DNA from 3 places in the Marinomonas sp. ef1 genome. Region 3 is predicted to be linked to each of the others. Evidence: predicted binding sites of a transcription regulator. Region 3 holds the regulator's gene; each other region holds the start of a gene.
What was found. Region 3 encodes FNR, which switches genes on or off when oxygen is low (the NO sensors DNR and NnrR bind a similar motif). Its sites were predicted from a motif close to TTGATNTANATCAA; they were not measured.
Positions count from the first base shown of each region.

Region 1 (6,106 bases), on a different contig from region 3:
CAAATAGATTCCGTTGATTGCTCAATTGGTTCAACTGGTTCCGCAATACCGTATTCGATCATTTCAACTATGATGTCTACATGAATATCACATCGTTCACAGACCTCTTCTAGAGTAAATAACACATGCTCATGTTGAGATTCAATGACCACTATCTCTGATTTAGACATCCTCTACCTCTCGAATACGTGGCGTGGGTTAAACTCCGACTCACACTCAGATAATTGTTGATAAAGCGCTTCGGCTTTACTGCTGTGTACTTTTGGTAAACTCACTTGTAAGGTCACGATCTGATCTCCAGCGACTTCACTTGACTTACCAACCAAACCCTTGCCTTTTATACGAAGTTTATTACCACTGGTCGCGCCTTTGGGGATTTTTAACTTTACTTTACCATTAAGCGTCGGTGCTTCTACACTGGTTCCCAAAGCAGCTTCCCAACAAGTAATAGGCAAAGTAAGTAAAATATTTTTGCCATCAACCGCAAAGTAAGGATGCGGCGCGAATTCAATTTCAAGTAATAAGTCCCCTGCTTTTCCTTCGCCAATGCCCGCTTCGCCTTGCCCCGACAAACGAATGTGCTGTCCCTGGATAACACCTGCAGGGATCTTTACATTTAAAGTTTTATCTCGCTGCCTTATAAAACCGTTTTGGTCTGGCTCGGAAACTCGCAAAGATAATTGTCGTTGGCAGCCAAGATGTGCTTCCTCCAAAAATAAAGCAATTTTATGATGTATATCGCGGCCTCGTTGATTGTTCGAGCGCTGGAAATCATCCGCTTGACGAAACCCTCCGCCTCCGCCACTCGCTCCAAAAATAGAATCGAAAAAGTCACTAAAATCTGCGTTACTACTTTGATTATGGGATCTTTGGCCTGCATGAGTTGATTGCCAATCAGGTGGTGGCTGGAAACCACCATCAGCTCGACGAGAACCTTGCTTACGCAACATATCGTATTCAGCACGCTTTTCTGGATCCTTTAAAACGGTATAGGCTTCGCCTACCTCTTTGAATTTCTGCTCAGCATTAGCTTCTTTACTGACATCGGGATGATATTTTCTAGCAAGTTTTCGATAGCTTGCTTTTATCGCAGAAGCATCGGCATTTTCAGCGACACCCAGAATCTTATAATAATCTTTAAATTCCATGCAGCTTCACTTCCATCGTAATCGACCTCGCTTACAAGCTCGTTCGTTAAATGTATTTTTGTCTTCTATCATCATAGACTCTTTAACAGCAATAGCGGCTTAAATTTCAAAAAAAATTGATATAAATCTAGATATGCGAAGTAAAAATATAAGGAAAAGAAAAAATCCATAACATATAAATGAGAACTACAAACCAAAAAACTGATAATACTTATAGAAAAATAAGATAAATAAAATTACAAAACAACGTTTCATTTTTAAATTTACATCAAAAATATAAATCATAAATAAAACCATCTCATTGCTAAAAATTGAAATCAATAAAAATTATAAATTTAATAGATATCATTAATTTAAAATAAGGAAATATTAATTAAATTAATTATTGAAATATTAAAAGATTAAGAATATATTAAATAAGTATTTAAAATACCATAAAGGTAGAGATTATGGATGTTGAAATAGAAATCAATAAAAAAATCAACTACTTAGATCATAAAAAGCAAAGTCCTCTACTCTATGAAGCTGTCGATTACAATTTGTTACTTGTTAATTATAAAACATTAAATGTAATTACCAACCATGAACTTTTAAGTCAGTTCATGCAGAAAAATGGACAGCAGGGGCTTGTTATTTTTGATGTACCTAAGAATGCAGACTTTTCTGATTTAAAATCATGGCCAAACTTGAAAGGTATATTTTTTGAATATGCAGATAAAACTCTTTTCGAACAAGGTTTTAAAGCAATCGAACAAGGTGAATTATGGTTTCCAAGGTCAGTAACAGATTGCTGGACTCGACAAATGCTTGAAGAAGAGCAACACACTACATTACGAACAAATAATTTAACTAGAAAGGAAATAAAAGTATTAAAATTATTGTATTCTGGTTTAGAATATACAGCTATTGCTGATAGTCTATTTATAAGTGAAGCAACAGTTCGTGTTCACTTACATAAAATCTACCAAAAAATTGAAGTAAAAAACAAACAACAAGCTAGAATCTGGTGTAAATCGAATTTTAACAAGATCAATAGTTAAGAGGACTTATCTGAAATCTAAGAATATCTGTATATTCACCTGCAGCTTGATTTTTGAAATCATCTATCCTCATTTTCAAACTTATAAAGAAATCATTTCTTTTGTTATAAGAAAAAACCCTGCTATAATTTTGTTTCAAATCCACCCATTCGCCATCTAAATTAATAAGATAGCCAACAGTATATCTAGTTTTATAAACATTGTGCCTTAACTCACCTCTATTCTCCGAAAGAACTGTCAATTTAACATCCGTATTCGTTATAACCTTAAAACTAGGCAACATGCTATATTCTTTTCTTGGTATTAATTCTCCCAAATAGACATTACTGCTATGGGAATTATAGCCAAGAATTGACATACTCGCACGGGCAATTATATCTTCCTGAATTTCAAAATATTTTTCATCTAGTAAAGCATCATTCTCATCAAACAATTTTATAATTAAATTATCTGTGTATACTCCAGCTTTAACTATTGTACCAACAGGAATAAACAAATTAATATCTGCTACAGAATCAATAAATATAAATCGAGCTCTTGATGGAAAAATTAAGTTCTGACTATTATTTTTAATATGGTAATTAATAGACTGAAATTGTCCTTTTAATTGATATTGATTTTCTGTTGTTAATATCATATAAGCATTACAGTTGTTATCATTAACTAAGTTTATGCGAAATTCTTTTCTTGCCGGACTAGGTTGTGATGAATAGTAACTTTCAAAGTCATCATAAAGGTGTCTTATTTCTCCAATTCTTGCATCACACTGAGCAATAACATATTGGGGTAACATCAGAAAAATCATACCGCTAAAAATAAGTCTTATCTTATTAATGTACATGAATCACCCCTTTCCTCTGTAACTGCTCATTTTCTTTAACATCAATCAAAAACTTAGACTGTCTATCGTTATTTAAGGTGATTTCATACTGACAGGGCATAAGACCAGTCAATGCAAATTTTCCTTTTTTATTGGTAAAAAAATCTATCTCTGTTTTTTTACTATCTGTAGTACAAACAGCTGTTCCAACTTGTAATGCTAATGGTACATCTTGCTCATCAAGCAACGTTGCAATAACAGAAATATTCGCTTCCGTACCTATTACGGCTTGATGTCCACTTCGGTAGGATGGATAAAAAGAAATAACACCAGATCCAATATCGTACCCTGGAGCTAAATCATTCACATCAACACTTACTGTTGAACGGCTATATGAATTAATATCATTTAGCAATATGGTGGAAAAATCTTCATTACTTGCTCGATACTGATTATCGTATTTTCCTAAAGTAATTTTTTTACCTTCTAGGCTTGAGTGGGCTTTAACTAAAGCAAAGCTATCATATATAGGTTTGCCTACCGCCCAATCGTCTCCAGCAAAAGCAATGCTAGAAGAAAAACTAAAGCGAGTTTGATAGTCGGCTGATTGCGAATTAAGTTCCTGATAGGAACTAGTGTGATCAACACTAGTTAAAAAACGATTCGCATTATATTGTGCATACAGATCAAATTCGGCTTCATCTTGATCATTTTTTTCCGCTCCAACTCGGTAATTGAATGAATCCACATAACGACGATTACTGTCTTGCGTGAATTCTAGACGTGTTTTTTTTCCGCCAGATTGTTGAGAAAGTCTTGCACTTTGAGTATTTGAGAATTTATATAATAAAGAGAGTTTTGCCCGCCAACCCTCTTTGCCACTATTTTCCTCCCATTGTCCGCCAAAATTATATCGCCATTGACCATTATCAAAATCGTGGGAAAAGCTAGCACCTATCGTTTTATCAACACCTTCTTCTCCATATGTTGTAGAAGCATTAACAAATAAATAAGTTTGAAAATTAGGGGTATTAAAATAACTATAATTTGCTTGAAAAATATGTTCTCGCCGGTGAAAATCGTTGTTTTGGTCAGGCCTATAACCTAATGACAAATAATCCTGACTAGAATGTTCATAACCCACACTAAAACTTCTATGCTTAATGCTGGGATCGGTAAAAGTGTTAAATACAATTCGATAAGTACTACCATTTAGCTCATCACTAATACTCCACGAATTTTCAAATGCAAACTGACCAATCTTTGTCGCTACAATATTTTTAAATCCAACTTGTTGTACGTATTCATCAGCTTGAGCATTCATACCAGCGGTCCATGCAGTCGTGATTCCATAATCAAGATAGCCACTTATAAGAGGATCGTCATAGTTATATTTTTTTTCTTCGCTTACTTCTGAAGGGACGCCAAAAAAAAGTTCATATTTCAAATCACCCTCAGCAAATAAATTTAGTCCTGTGGTCACATCAAAGTTAATGATACTAACCTTGCCTACATTATCCGTAATTCTTAAAATAATGTTGTTATTACCTTCCTTAATTGGAATATCATCTAGAAGGTATATTCCAGAATCTAAATTCAATCGTTGTATTACTTGATCATCTAAAATAACCTCAACTGATGATGGATTATCTAAAGTAAAACTCCTTGAAGCACTTGGACGAACAACATCATCTGAAACAAGAGAATAATTATGAGACAAGGCGACACCTAAAATGCTCGATGAGGATTGAAAATAGCTACCTGTTGTATTTTTATCACCTAGTGTTACTCTCAGCCCACTGTCAGGAATATCATGGACTAAGCGAGTACCTAGTCTTTTAAAAATTGGACCATTTTCACTTTTTTCAGAATCATATTCAGCTTCATTTTCTAAAACCCATTTTTTGATATTCACAACCATTTCGGTACGAATGGCTGACTGTTCATTATTTCCAGTAGAAGAGAAGCCATCTTGATAAAAATAGCTTGAATACACATTCATATAGCCACTAAAATTAGATTCATGTAACGGATCAAGTGGTCTTGCATTTAACTTAAGACTTAAAAATTGTGGTTTTATTAAGTTAGACGGAACAGAAATTTCTAGACTAAAATCACTCAAATCAAAAACAAAGGCTAATCCATAGATTTCAAGTTCTTTTGTAGAAATCAATTGATTCTGAACATTTTTAGAGATTTCTACGAGACTTTCAGAATACAAAAAACGTTCAAAAATTGCTTCAACCTCATTCCAATGTAGTAGTAGACTATCTTCTGGCGTGACAGTTAGTGTTAATTTTCCGATCGCATTTTTATTCATCTCAGCCTCCACACTTAATTCAATATTACGTTTTGTTGGATTGATTTTTGAGTGCGCTGGCAACGTAATAAGTACTAAAAAACACACAAAAATCAAATGTCGCATTTTATTTAAATAACTCTATATGCAATTTTTTTGAATTTGAATTAGCAACAAAAAAATCAAGAGGAACCCTAATAAAAGCTGAGCTTAAAGGAGGAAAAAAAACATCATACCCTTGTGATTTTAATTGATCTTTATAATACATCGCTCTTTTCACTCCATTATAAAATATTGACATATCATAATCACTTAACCGAGAGGCTCCATCACCATTATTAACGACTTTTGCTACTATAGAGTCCTGATCTAAAGTAATATTTTCAATATTTAGATTTGGAAGCATTTTTAACTGATCAATATGCACAATGAGATTAATATTGAGCAAAACAGTTAGCTTTGATTGCTTTTCTTCTGGTTCATTTTTTACCGACTGCTCGATCAAACTGACTTGATATGTTTTATCAGTTTTAGGAACAGCCTCGCCCAACCAACGAAATTGAATCCGCTGATTTTTACCTGATTTCAAATATAATAGCGGAGGAAAAACCCATAAAGGAGAATCTTCCAAAGGTATGAGACTCGGCTCTGATAGACCTAAAGGGTCAAATCTAACTTCATAAACTTGAATTTCAAATGCCACATCTCTAGAAAGATCGTTGTATATTGTGCTAGAAGGAATTTGTGATGTTTCAAATGGTGAAAATGTAATTACCATTGGAGCAACTTCTATAGCATA
Region 1 covers NZ_NHTT01000020.1:40,837-46,942, reverse strand. Annotated here, with positions in the region: gene CCS02_RS20210 (chaperone modulator CbpM) at 1-170, opposite strand, end outside; gene CCS02_RS20205 (DnaJ C-terminal domain-containing protein) at 174-1,148, opposite strand; gene CCS02_RS20200 (LuxR C-terminal-related transcriptional regulator) at 1,598-2,188, shown strand; gene CCS02_RS20195 (hypothetical protein) at 2,178-3,029, opposite strand; gene CCS02_RS20190 (fimbria/pilus outer membrane usher protein) at 3,019-5,328, opposite strand; gene CCS02_RS20185 (hypothetical protein) at 5,435-6,106, opposite strand, start outside.
Region 1: CCS02_RS20205 (DnaJ C-terminal domain-containing protein) is a predicted target of FNR. The motif match lies at 1,265-1,278, and genes of this name have one in related genera.

Region 2 (6,106 bases), on a different contig from region 3:
GTTCAGTGCGGCTTTTCAGTATTTAAGCTATTTAAAAAAGGACAGTTTGCATGACAGACTCAGGCTTCCGACTTAAAGGAAGTGTCGTTACAACGGTTTTATTAGAAATTCAAACCTTTTCATTAGATGACATTGTATTTCATTTAAAAGAGAAGATTGATCAGGTCCCGCATTTTTTTAATCAAGCGCCGATCATCATTGATATTTCGAAAATGAAGCGTGGTATTAGGTTAGAAGAATTCGAGGTGCTGATTCAATCGGTCAGCGCTCTTGGCCTTGGCGTAATTGGCTGGCGTTGTGATCCTGAAGCATTACCTGTTTGGAATGCTTCGGTAACTATTCCTCTATTGCCGGCAAGTAAAGCAAGACCAATTAATATATCTCCTGCTGTTAAGGAAGAAACTAGCCCAGATGTAGTGGTGAAGACAGTGGTTGAAGAGCGCTTAGTGCCTCAAGCTACTAAGGTGATTACTAAGCCAATTCGTTCTGGTCAGCAAGTTTATGCTGAAGGTGACTTAATTATACTTAATCAGGTTAGTGCTGGTGCTGAAGTGCTTGCTGATGGGAATATCCATGTTTATGGTGCATTGCGTGGTCGTGCATTGGCTGGTGTGAAAGGTGATGCGGACGCCCGAATTTTTTGCAAAAGCATGGAAGCGGAATTGGTTTCCATTGCTGGTAATTTTATGTTGAGCGATGCGCTGCAAAATATCGTTTGGAAAGACAGCGCTCAAGTGTTATTAGTTGACGATAGCTTAGAAATCGTACCGCTTTAAGATTTATTATTCATTTAATTAGTTAGGTAGACTCAGTGTGAGTTTATCGGGGGATACAACATTGGCAAAGATTATAGTAGTCACCTCGGGCAAGGGTGGTGTCGGCAAGACAACATCCAGTGCTGCTATTGGGACTGGTATTGCGTTAAAAGGTCATAAAACGGTAATTATAGATTTCGATGTGGGTTTACGTAATCTAGACTTGATTATGGGTTGTGAACGTCGAGTGGTTTATGATTTCGTGAATGTCATAAATAAAGAGGCGACTTTATCTCAAGCTTTGATAAAAGATAAGCGTACAAAAGATTTGTTTATTTTGCCGGCGTCGCAAACGCGCGACAAAGATGCTTTAACTATTGAAGGGGTTCAGGGAGTTCTTGAGGAGCTTGCTAAGGACTTTGAATACATTATCTGTGATTCGCCAGCAGGTATTGAGAAGGGCGCTCAGATGGCGCTATATTTTGCTGACGCTGCCATCGTTGTAACTAATCCAGAAGTATCTTCTGTGCGCGACTCGGATCGTATTTTGGGTATTCTACAAAGTAAGTCTAAGCGTGCAGAAGATGGCAAAGAGCCAATAGAAGAGCATCTCCTTTTAACGCGTTACCACCCTGGTCGTGTTGCGTTAGGTGAAATGCTAAGTGTCTCTGATGTTGAGGATATTTTAGCAATTCCATTACTGGGTGTTATTCCTGAGTCAGAGGCTGTTTTGAAAGCTTCAAACCAAGGGACACCAGTTATTTTAGACACAGATTCTGAAGCCGGTCTTGCCTACATGGACGCTGTTGACCGATTGATGGGCGAGGAGCGTCCTTTGCGCTTCTTAGAGGTCCAGAAAAAAGGTTTTATCAAACGTTTGTTAGGAGGTTAGAGTGGGAATTTTTGACTATTTTAAAAGCAAAAGCGCGCCTAGCTCCGCTTCTGTTGCCAAGGATCGATTGCAGATTATTGTTGCTCATGAGCGTAGTAAACGCCATCAGCCAGATTATTTGCCACAGATGCAGCAAGAAATCATTGATGTAATTCGTAAGTATGTAAATATCGGCAATGAAGATGTGCAGATACAATTAGACAATACCGATGATTGTTCAATATTAGAGTTAAATGTGACCTTGCCAGAGCAGAATTAGTGCTTCGGTAAGTTCTCGTTAATAATAAGAAAGCGCTCAATGAGACAATTGATGTATGTCTTGTTTGGCGCTTTTTTTGTGCCGAATTATTATTGTACAGTCGTCATCGTTTTACTCAGGTTTTCATGGGTGTATGATGCGAGCCATTCTTTTTTGATTGTTAGAGTAAGATAACATGCTGCGTTTTTCTTTGGGTGTGATTGCTGTTTCTTTGTTTCTAGCTGCTTGCAGTGAACCTAAGCAAGTTGTTTTGCAAGCTAAGTCTACTAGTTCCTCTCCTGAGCTTCCTGTTGCAATGACAGATCCTAAAGCGATGTTGGGAGCGCAGTTATTTTTTGATACGAATTTATCTAAAGAGCGCAATCAGTCTTGTGGAACCTGTCACGATATCGCAAACGGTTTTGTAGATAAAAGACAAGATGCCTTGTTTGGTGCGGTTTCATTGGGCAGCGATCGATTATCTATGGGGAGTCGCAATACACCGACTGCGGCCTATGCGGCGTTTGCTCCGGCTTTTCATCGCATGTCTAATGGTGAATATCGTGGTGGTCAGTTTCTAGATGGCCGAGCCTCTAGTTTGGCGCAACAAGCAGAAGGACCATTTTTAAATCCTTTGGAGATGGCTTTGCCAGACGGTGCGGCTGTTGTTAACCGGGTAAAAGAAAATGAGCGCTATGAAGGCTTGTTTAATTCAATTTATGGGCAAGATATTTTAAATGATCCAATAAAGGGTTATGCCGCAATCACAGAGGCTATTGCGACGTTTGAAAAAACAGCTATGTTCCTGCCGTTTGACTCGAAATACGATCGAGCTTTACGTGGCGAGATAAAACTGACGCCTCAAGAGGAGCTTGGAAAAACCTTATTTTTCTCTCAACAGTTTACAAACTGTAATGCTTGTCACCAACTGAATGCCTCACCACTTAACTCCCAAGAAACCTTTACTAATTATGAATATCGTAATATTGGTGTACCGGCTAACCCTGACTTGATGACGCACAATGGTAATAAAAAAGATCTTGGATTATTGGATAATCCGTCCATAGATGACCCTAAGCAAGCAGGTAAATTTAAAGTGCCGTCTTTGCGAAATGTCGCTGTTACAGGGCCATATATGCATAATGGTGTCTTTAAAGATCTTCGAACGGTAGTGCTTTTTTATGATAAATATAATAATCCAAGGCGTACGATAAACCCTGAAACAGGTAAGCCTTGGGCTGAGCCTGAAGTGGCGGAAAATATCGACTTGGTGAATTTGCAAAAGGGTCCAGCCTTGCCAGATCAAAGGGTGGATGCCATTGTTGCGTTTTTGAAAACATTAACAGATCAGCGCTATGAGTCATTACTTAATGATCAATAGTGTTGTTATTGTTGTGACGGCTAGGCTTAACTCCTTATTGTTTTCATTGATAAAACTGGCTAGTAAGTAAAAAATTTATTACATTGATTCTTTAGTTATTTTCTTTCGCATCTTGTATGTGCCGCTTGAATTTAAAGGGTTGATATCATGAAGTATGTTCCACTTGGCCGAACTGGCTTAGAAGTTTCTCGCGTATGTTTGGGTACCATGACTTGGGGTACTCAAAACAACCAAGCTGATGCCGATGTTCAAATTGAATACGCTTTAGCAAATGGTGTGAATTTTATCGACACTGCTGAAATGTATTCTGTACCGCCAACGCCTGAGTCTTATGGTAAAACAGAAACTATTATTGGTGATTGGCTTTCTCGTAATCCATCGCGTCGTAAAGAATTTATTCTTGCTACTAAAATTGCCGGCCCTGGAATGAAATACGTTCGTGATGGAAGCAATATTTCTGGCAAAACGGTGATTGAAGCAGTAGATGCTTCTCTGAAGCGCTTGCAGACAGATTATATTGATCTTTATCAGCTTCATTGGCCAAATCGTTCTACACCACATTTTGCAAAGCACTTCCCTGGGGTTATTAGCTTTACTGATGTTGATCGTAATGAGCAGTCCGCTCAAATATTAGATATTCTTCAAGGGTTAGATGCTTGTATTAAATCGGGTAAAATTCGTCACTTTGGTTTATCTGATGATACGACTTGGGGGATTAATGAGTTTATTCGTTTGAGTGATAAACATGGTTTGCCTCGAGTTGCTTCTATTCAAAATGAATTTAGCTTGTTACACACAAAAGATTGGCCCTATTTGGTTGAAAACTGTGTTCATGAAGATGTTGCGTATTTGCCTTGGTCGCCTTTGGCGGCTGGTGCTTTAACAGGTAAGTATCTTGGTGGTGCCCGCCCTGCAGGAAGTCGTTGGACCTATGCGCAGCGTAACGGTATTTTCCGTGATACCCCTTTGGTTGAGAAAGCGGTTGCCGCTTATATGGAAGTGGCTAAGAGACATGGCTTTACTGCTGCGCAGCTTGCATTAGCATGGTGTGATCAAGTTGACGGTGTTAGTTCAACTATCATTGGTGCGACGTCTCTTGAGCAGTTGAAAGAAGATATGGCTGCTTTTGACATGCCACTGTCTGAAGAAGCTTTGAAGGATATCATGGCAGTCTTTAAAGAATATCCTGTTCCGTTCTAATGGGTAGCTGATTAACTCTGATATGAATTTAAAAAGCGCTTCGGCGCTTTTTTTATGTCTTTAAAGTTTTGGCTGGTGAAGGAGGGGGGAATTTTGGCCAATAAAAAACCCGATACACAATGTGTATCGGGTTTTTTTAGAGATTAGAAAAAACTAGAACTTAGTTCTTTTCTCTTTCTTTCTTCTCTTTAACAGCAGCGATAACGGTTTCAGCTACGTTAGAAGGACATGGTAGGTAGTGAGAGAACTCCATAGAGAACTGACCACGACCAGAAGTCATTGTACGTAGAGTGCTGATGTAACCAAACATTTCAGATAGAGGTACGTCTGCTTTGATGCGAACACCAGTCAAACCTTTCTCTTGGTCTTTGATCATGCCGCGACGACGGTTTAAGTCACCGATAACATCACCAACGTGGTCATCTGGAGTGAACACGTCAACTTTCATGATTGGTTCGATCAACTGTGGGCCAGCTTTTGGAACTGACTGACGGAAGGCACCTTTAGCAGCGATTTCGAAGGCAATTGCAGAAGAGTCAACCGCGTGGAATCCACCGTCGAACAATTCAACCTCAACGTCTAGTACAGGGAAGCCTGCTAGAACACCTTGGTTCATCATAGACTTGAAGCCTTTCTCTACAGCTGGGAAGAACTCTTTTGGTACGTTACCACCAACAACTGAAGATGTGAACTTGAAGCCAGAACCCACTTCACCAGGCTTGATGCGGTAGTCGATTTTACCAAACTGACCGGATCCACCAGATTGTTTCTTGTGAGTGTAAGTGTCTTCAATGCTCTTCGTGATAGTTTCACGGTAAGCTACTTGTGGCTGACCTACAATTAGATCAACGCCGTAAGTGCGTTTCAATATGTCTACTTTGATGTCTAGGTGAAGCTCGCCCATACCTTTAAGGATGGTTTCGCCAGAATCAATGTCAGTTTCAACGCGGAACGTTGGATCTTCAGCAACCATTTTACCAATTGCGATACCCATTTTCTCGTTGCCGCCTTTGTCTTTTGGCGTAACAGAGATAGAGATAACTGGCTCAGGGAAAACCATTGCTTCAAGAGTGCAAGGGTGCTTAGGATCGCATAGAGTGTGACCAGTTTGCACGTTTTTCATGCCAACGATTGCGATGATATCACCAGCTTGAGCTGTGCTAATTTCATTACGGTCGTTCGCTTGCATTTCAACCATACGGCCTACGCGTTCGGTTTTGCCCGTGAAGCTGTTAAGGATTGTATCACCTTTGTTTAGTACGCCAGAGTAGATACGTACGAAAGTAAGGGCGCCGAAACGGTCGTCCATGATTTTAAATGCAAGAGCTTTAAGCGGCTCTTTAGCATCTACGATCGCTTTTTCACCTGTTGGAACACCTTCTTCGTCAGTAAGATCTTGAGGATCTACTTCGGTTGGGCTTGGTAGGTAGTCGACTACTGCATCAAGAAGAAGTTGCATGCCTTTGTTTTTGAAGGCAGAACCACAGTATGTTGGGAAGAATGCAAGATCACGAGTACCTTTACGTATACAGCGTTTTAGGTCTTCCATAGAAGGCTCTTCGCCGTCCATGTAGGCCATCATTACGTCATCGTCTTGCTCAACAGCTGTTTCTAGAAGCTTTTCACGGTATTCTTCAACA
Region 2 covers NZ_NHTT01000012.1:16,896-23,001, reverse strand. Annotated here, with positions in the region: gene minC (septum site-determining protein MinC) at 51-776, shown strand; gene minD (septum site-determining protein MinD) at 838-1,647, shown strand; gene minE (cell division topological specificity factor MinE) at 1,649-1,906, shown strand; gene CCS02_RS16210 (cytochrome-c peroxidase) at 2,082-3,266, shown strand; gene CCS02_RS16205 (aldo/keto reductase) at 3,414-4,466, shown strand; gene fusA (elongation factor G) at 4,627-6,106, opposite strand, start outside.
Region 2: CCS02_RS16210 (cytochrome-c peroxidase) is a predicted target of FNR. The motif match lies at 1,955-1,968, and genes of this name have one in related genera.

Region 3 (6,106 bases):
TCACGATCAACTTTTAGCGCTAGTTACTTAAAAGAAGCCCAGATTATTAGATAATCTGGGCTTCTTTTTGTTTGCTCTTGTTTCTTATTAGCCTTTCTTTTCGATCCAATAGTAATAAATCTCCCCTTCTTGATCTTGTCGAATAAGCTTGTGGCCAAGAAATTGGCAGAACTTTGGAATATCTCTTGTCGTTGATGGATCAGTCGCAATGACTTTTAGCACCTCCTTCGCAGCCAGTTTTCGCATCTCTACATGAAGCATCATTACGGGTTCAGGGCAAAGTAAATCTGTTGCATCAAGCTGAGCTTGGTGTTCCATAATATTTCTCTCAATAGGTTAAGCTTCGGTTTCGATATTCTTCTCTAGCCAGTTTTTCGTGTGAATAGCTATTTCTAAAACAGTGTCTTCTATACTTTTATTGTATTTTTTTAGCGTTTTAAAGTCATGGTCCGCACCTTCTATCCAAAGAATATTCACATTGTCAGGTAATATTTGCTTACTAACCCAATCGTACGAACCTAATTGATCTCTTGTGCCTTGAATAATCAAACATGGTGCTTTGAGTTCAGCAAGAAACGATAATCTATTTTTTTCGGGCTTTCCGGCTGGGTAGAAAGGAAAACCGAAACATACTACAGCTTTCACCATGGGTAGATGTGTTAGTTGTGTAGCTACTCGACCTCCCATGGATTTTCCAGCAACAATACAGCTATTCTCATCCACAATATGCTCAGCAAATTCAGGAACAAGGGTGTTAAATCTAGGTGGTGGCCTTTTCTTTCCTAAACGCTCTTGCTCTTGCATATATGAAAAAGTTACTGGTATCGTAGCTTGCTGTCTTTGCTCGGATATTGCGTCACAAAGTTGCTTTAAAAAGGTGTGATTGTGACCAGCACCAGCACCGTGGGCGAGGTATAAAGGGAGAGAATTCATGTTCATAATTTTCAAAAAAACGCTATTAGACCAGATTAGATCGATGGTTAGAACCTTGCTAGATGCATTATTACCAACAACATAGAGAAAGGTTTTAGTTGCAGTATGAAAATCCTTGATCTGGGTCAGCAAATAGCTTTTCACTAAAGTGTAAACTCCTATTAGAAATTTTAATAGGAACACATCATGATTTGGGATTCTTCACTTATCGCTAAGTACGATCTATCTGGGCCTCGTTATACATCTTACCCAACGGCACCGCAATTTGACTCAAGTATTAGTAAAATTGCGCTTATTGATAAGATGTTAACGCCTTCCGAAGCGCCTCTTAGTTTGTATTTTCATATTCCGTTTTGCGCTCACCTTTGTTACTACTGCGCCTGTAATAAGATTGTGACTAAGCAGTACGATAAAGGCGCCGAATACGTTGAACTACTCGGCGAAGAAATGAGATTACGCAGCCTTATGCTTGATCACTCAAGAGAAGTTACGCAGTTACATTTTGGTGGTGGCACCCCTACTTTTTTGACCGAAGAATTAATTGAGGTGCTATTTGATAATATTCAGCAACACTTCAATTTAATTAATGACGGAACGCAAGATTACAGCATTGAAATAGATCCTAGAGAAATAAGTCGATCTAAGCTGAAGTTATTAACTGAAAAGGGAATTAACCGAATTAGTATTGGTGTGCAAGACTTTGACATCAAGGTACAAGAGGCCATCCATCGTGTTCAACCCGTTAAAATGGTTGCAGATCTTGTAAAAGATGCTCGCGAATTAGACATTAAGTCAATTAATTTTGATCTTATTTATGGCTTGCCATATCAATCTATAGAAGGCTTTAGAGAGACTTTGGCGCAAGTGATTGAATTATCACCAGAGCGAATTTCGCTGTTCAATTACGCTCATTTACCTGATCGATTCCGTGCTCAAAGGCGGATTTCAGATGATAGTTTGCCCGTATCAAGTATGAAACTTGATTTGTTGAAAATGAGTATTGAGTATTTGATAGCTGCTGGTTATGAATATATCGGCATGGACCATTTTGCAAAATCAACTGATAGCTTGGCGATAGCTCAAAAACAAGGCAAGCTACAGCGTAACTTTCAGGGCTATACAACACATGCTGGCACAGATTTGGTCGCATTTGGCGTTTCTGCTATTAGTGATTTAAATGGTGTTTATATCCAGAACCATACTGACTTATCAATTTATAGGAGTAGTATTGAGAAAGGTCAATTAGCTATAGCTAAAGGGTATATTAGTGATCTAGATGACAGAATTCGACATCAAGTTATAATGACGCTAATTTCTCAATTTGAGTTGAACACTGCCATTATTGAGCAAAAATATAATATTCGCTTCTTCGAGTACTTTTTTGAAGAGATGGAAAATCTAACTCCCATGACTAAAGATGGTATGTTAGATATTGATCGTAGTGGAATGCAGACCACTATTAAAGTTACAGAGCGCGGTAGATTATTAATTCGCTGTATTTGTATGGTTTTTGATAAATATCTCAACGGCGCCATAAAATACTCTAAAGTTATATAGATCGAGATCAGGGAGATTCACATGTCATTGACACACACACAGTCACGATTCAACAGTACGCTTACTTCGCAATGCCAGAACTGTAGCTTAAGCGCCCTTTGCCTTCCAATAGCATTAGCTGATGAAGATATTAATAAATTAGATCAAATAATAGAGCGTAAGAAACCACTAAAAAAGGGCGAGTTTTTGTTTCGCCAAGGTGAAGCGTTTGATTCAGTTTATGCTGTACGCTCTGGCACTTTAAAAACATTCAATATTACGTCCGTCGGCGAAGAGCAAATTACAGGCTTTTATTGCCCCAGTGAATTAGTCGGTTTAAGCGGGATTGATTCAAACGTCTACCCTGTTTCTGCAAAGGCACTGGAAACAACAACAGTGTGCGAGATTCCATTTAGTCATCTTGAAGAGCTGTCTTCTCATATCCCTTCTTTGAAGCATCAGATATTTAAGGTGATGAGCCGTAAAATATCCGACGACCAACAGATGATGGTATTGTTAGGGAAAAAGAATGCTGATGAGAAAGTTGCTTCTTTCCTTTTGAATCTATCTAATCGATTCAAAAAGCGTGGTTATTCAGCGAGCTCTTTTCGTTTATCTATGTCGCGTGGTGAAATTGGTAACTACCTTGGATTGGCCGTTGAAACTGTTAGTCGTGTCATCACTCGTTTTCAAAAAAATGAGTTAATACATGTTGATGGCAAGGAAATAGAAATAATCGACTTCCCTGAAATGCAAAAACTCGTTGGGGTTGCTAGTGATTGTGGTAAAATCGCCCGCATTTGATTGATATGATGAGGCCCAACAGGCATGCTTTACGACGATTTTTACGTTAAATCCCTAATACAAACAATAGAAGACTGGCCAAAACAAGGTATAAGCTTTCGAGACATTACTCCCATTTTTAGTGACCCTAAAGGCATGAGAATGGTTGTTGATGCTTATGTGCATCGCTACATTGCAACAGATATCACTCATATTGCCTGCATTGATGCTCGAGGCTTTTTAATTGCTGCTGTTTTAGCCTATGAACTGCAAAAGCCGCTTATCTTAGTGCGTAAAAAGGGCAAGCTTCCAGGAAAAACCATTTCACAAAAATACGCTTTGGAATACGGTGAAGCGGAATTGGAGATCCAAGAAGGCGCAGTGAAAGCAGGCGATGAAGTATTGTTATTTGATGATTTGATAGCGACTGGCGGTACCCTATTTGCCGCAATTAAACTATTGACCAGCCAAGGTGCGAATATAAAAGAAGTGGCAGCTATTATAGATTTGCCCGATCTAGGCGGAAGTCAAAAACTAAGAGACAGTGAAGTACCTGTTTTTAGCCTTTGCGCTTATGATGGTGAATAATGCTCGAATGTTAACAAATAAAAAGGTGGCATAAGCCACCTTTTTATTTTCAAAAAAATATTTACTGTTATTAAAAGTCTACTGTTGCACCAATAGAAAGACCTTTGTCAATTTCTTTACGAGAATCATCTTCATATACAGTTACTGTTTTGCCATATCGAATAAACGCACGTGCATTGCGCATAGTCATGTATTCAGCACGAAATTCATAAGTGTACATATGATCTAAATTGGAGATGGATAATACTTGTGGTGAGTAATACACAGAGCCATAGATACTAACTCGATTCGCTTCTGGTAAGGTGTATCGGTACCAACCACCTAAAGCAAGCGCAACAGATAAGTCGTCCTTCTTGTCTAAATCTGCATCGATAGCATATAGTCTAATACCAATACCTGCTTGAAGCGGTCCACTAGTATCTGAGTCTTCAACAGTGACACCTATATGTGCAGTAGAGGTATTTTTGTCATCATTATGAGTAACGCCGCCATTAACGCCGAACGCTCCCATATTCAAGTTAATATCACCTTTTACTGTATCATTCGTTAGACTAACTCCAGCGGATGATGCATTGACGATAGAAGACCCTAAAATACCGACGGTTAACAATAGAGCTTTATGCGTTAGGTTCATTTCTATTATCCTATAATGAAATAATATTTAATCGGTCAAAGGCCGCGGGCGACTGTTTTAACCCTTTAAAGTCGAATAGTTTTGTGTCTGCCAAATGCGATGGAACGACATTTTGAATAGCAGAAAACATGGTTTCCGTTCTACCAGGAAATTCTTTTTCCCACTTTTGTAACATGTCTTTTACGACTTGTCTTTGTAAATTCTCTTGAGAGCCACAAAGGTTACAAGGGATAATAGGATATTCCTTCATCACAGAGAAGGCTTCAATATCTTCTTCTTTGCAGTAAGCAAGAGGACGGATAACGATATGTTTACCATCATCGCTTAGCAATTTTGGTGGCATAGACTTTAACTTACCACCAAAAAACATATTCAAGAATAATGTTTCAAGAATATCATCTCTGTGATGGCCAAGTGCGATTTTAGTCGCTCCAATTTCCTCAGCAAAACCGTATAAGGAACCACGGCGCAAACGAGAGCATAAGCCACAAGTGGTTTTCCCCTCAGGCACAATTTCTTTTACGATGCTGTAAGTATCGCGTTCTAAAATATGAAAATCCACACCTAGCTCTTCCAGATAAGCAGGTAAGATATGCTCAGGAAAGCCAGGTTGCTTCTGATCTAGATTCACAGCAACAATACTAAAATTTATAGGTGCGCTAGCCTGAAGGTTCCGCAAAATTTCAAGCATAGTGTAAGAGTCTTTGCCTCCAGATAAACACACCATCACTTTGTCACCTTCTTCAATCATATTGAAGTCAGCAATAGCTTGGCCGGTTAATCTGCGAAGGCGTTTTTGGAGCTTGTTCAGCTCTAACTTTTCTTTAGGTCGAGTAGATAAATCCATCATATATACGCTGTAAACAAAACGCGACTATATTACTATAAGCATGAAGCTACCGCATCAAAAATGGATAATATAAGGCAAAAGTGTATAAAAAATCACTTTCTCACTGTTTATATAGGTTATCAGTTATCTTTGCTTATAAATTGTAATGTTGAGCGACAACCTTTGCAGATGTATTCAACACCGCGCTGAGCTCTGGTGTGACGCTGTTTAGTAAATTGATGTTTTTGGCAGGAGCAGTGGTATTCAAAGGCTTGCTTTTGTGGAGGAACATCAAAGGTATGTGTTCGATTTGGTCGGATGCCATATACCTTAAGCATAACAGCTTGCCACTCTTTGCCATGAGGTTTCACCGTGTTACCGTAGATTTGAAATACAATGATATGAGCAACTTCATGTGGAACAACGGTGTTTAAGAATTCAGCCGGGCTTTGTTGATACATGAAATGGTTAAACCTCAGTTCATTTTTTTGCAGATGTGCGGTACCTGCAGCCCTGCCTCTTTGCTTTAAATTACATGACGAGCGTTTAAATTTATTACCAAAAAACGCATCAGCTTTATCAAAGCAATGATCGGCTTTTTCAATAATGATGCTCAACACATCTTCGTCGTAGTTTAAGCTCGTCTGTCGAGAGGTTAAGGGCATAATGTAGCTTTCTCTTTTAAATCTACCTCATGAATGATTTTAATGAGCGACTCAGCAAAATCAGCCACTTTTTCTTTTGATAAACCAGTTAAGCGACTCAATGAAGCAATAGAGTTTGGCTTATGCAAGCAAATTAAC
Region 3 covers NZ_NHTT01000002.1:448,435-454,540, reverse strand. Annotated here, with positions in the region: gene tusA (sulfurtransferase TusA) at 88-318, opposite strand; gene CCS02_RS04540 (alpha/beta family hydrolase) at 337-1,077, opposite strand; gene hemN (oxygen-independent coproporphyrinogen III oxidase) at 1,120-2,490, shown strand; gene fnr (fumarate/nitrate reduction transcriptional regulator Fnr) at 2,512-3,273, shown strand; gene CCS02_RS04525 (adenine phosphoribosyltransferase) at 3,298-3,840, shown strand; gene CCS02_RS04520 (YfaZ family outer membrane protein) at 3,911-4,474, opposite strand; gene ttcA (tRNA 2-thiocytidine(32) synthetase TtcA) at 4,485-5,324, opposite strand; gene CCS02_RS04510 (SprT family zinc-dependent metalloprotease) at 5,444-5,923, opposite strand; gene CCS02_RS04505 (RecQ family ATP-dependent DNA helicase) at 5,959-6,106, opposite strand, start outside.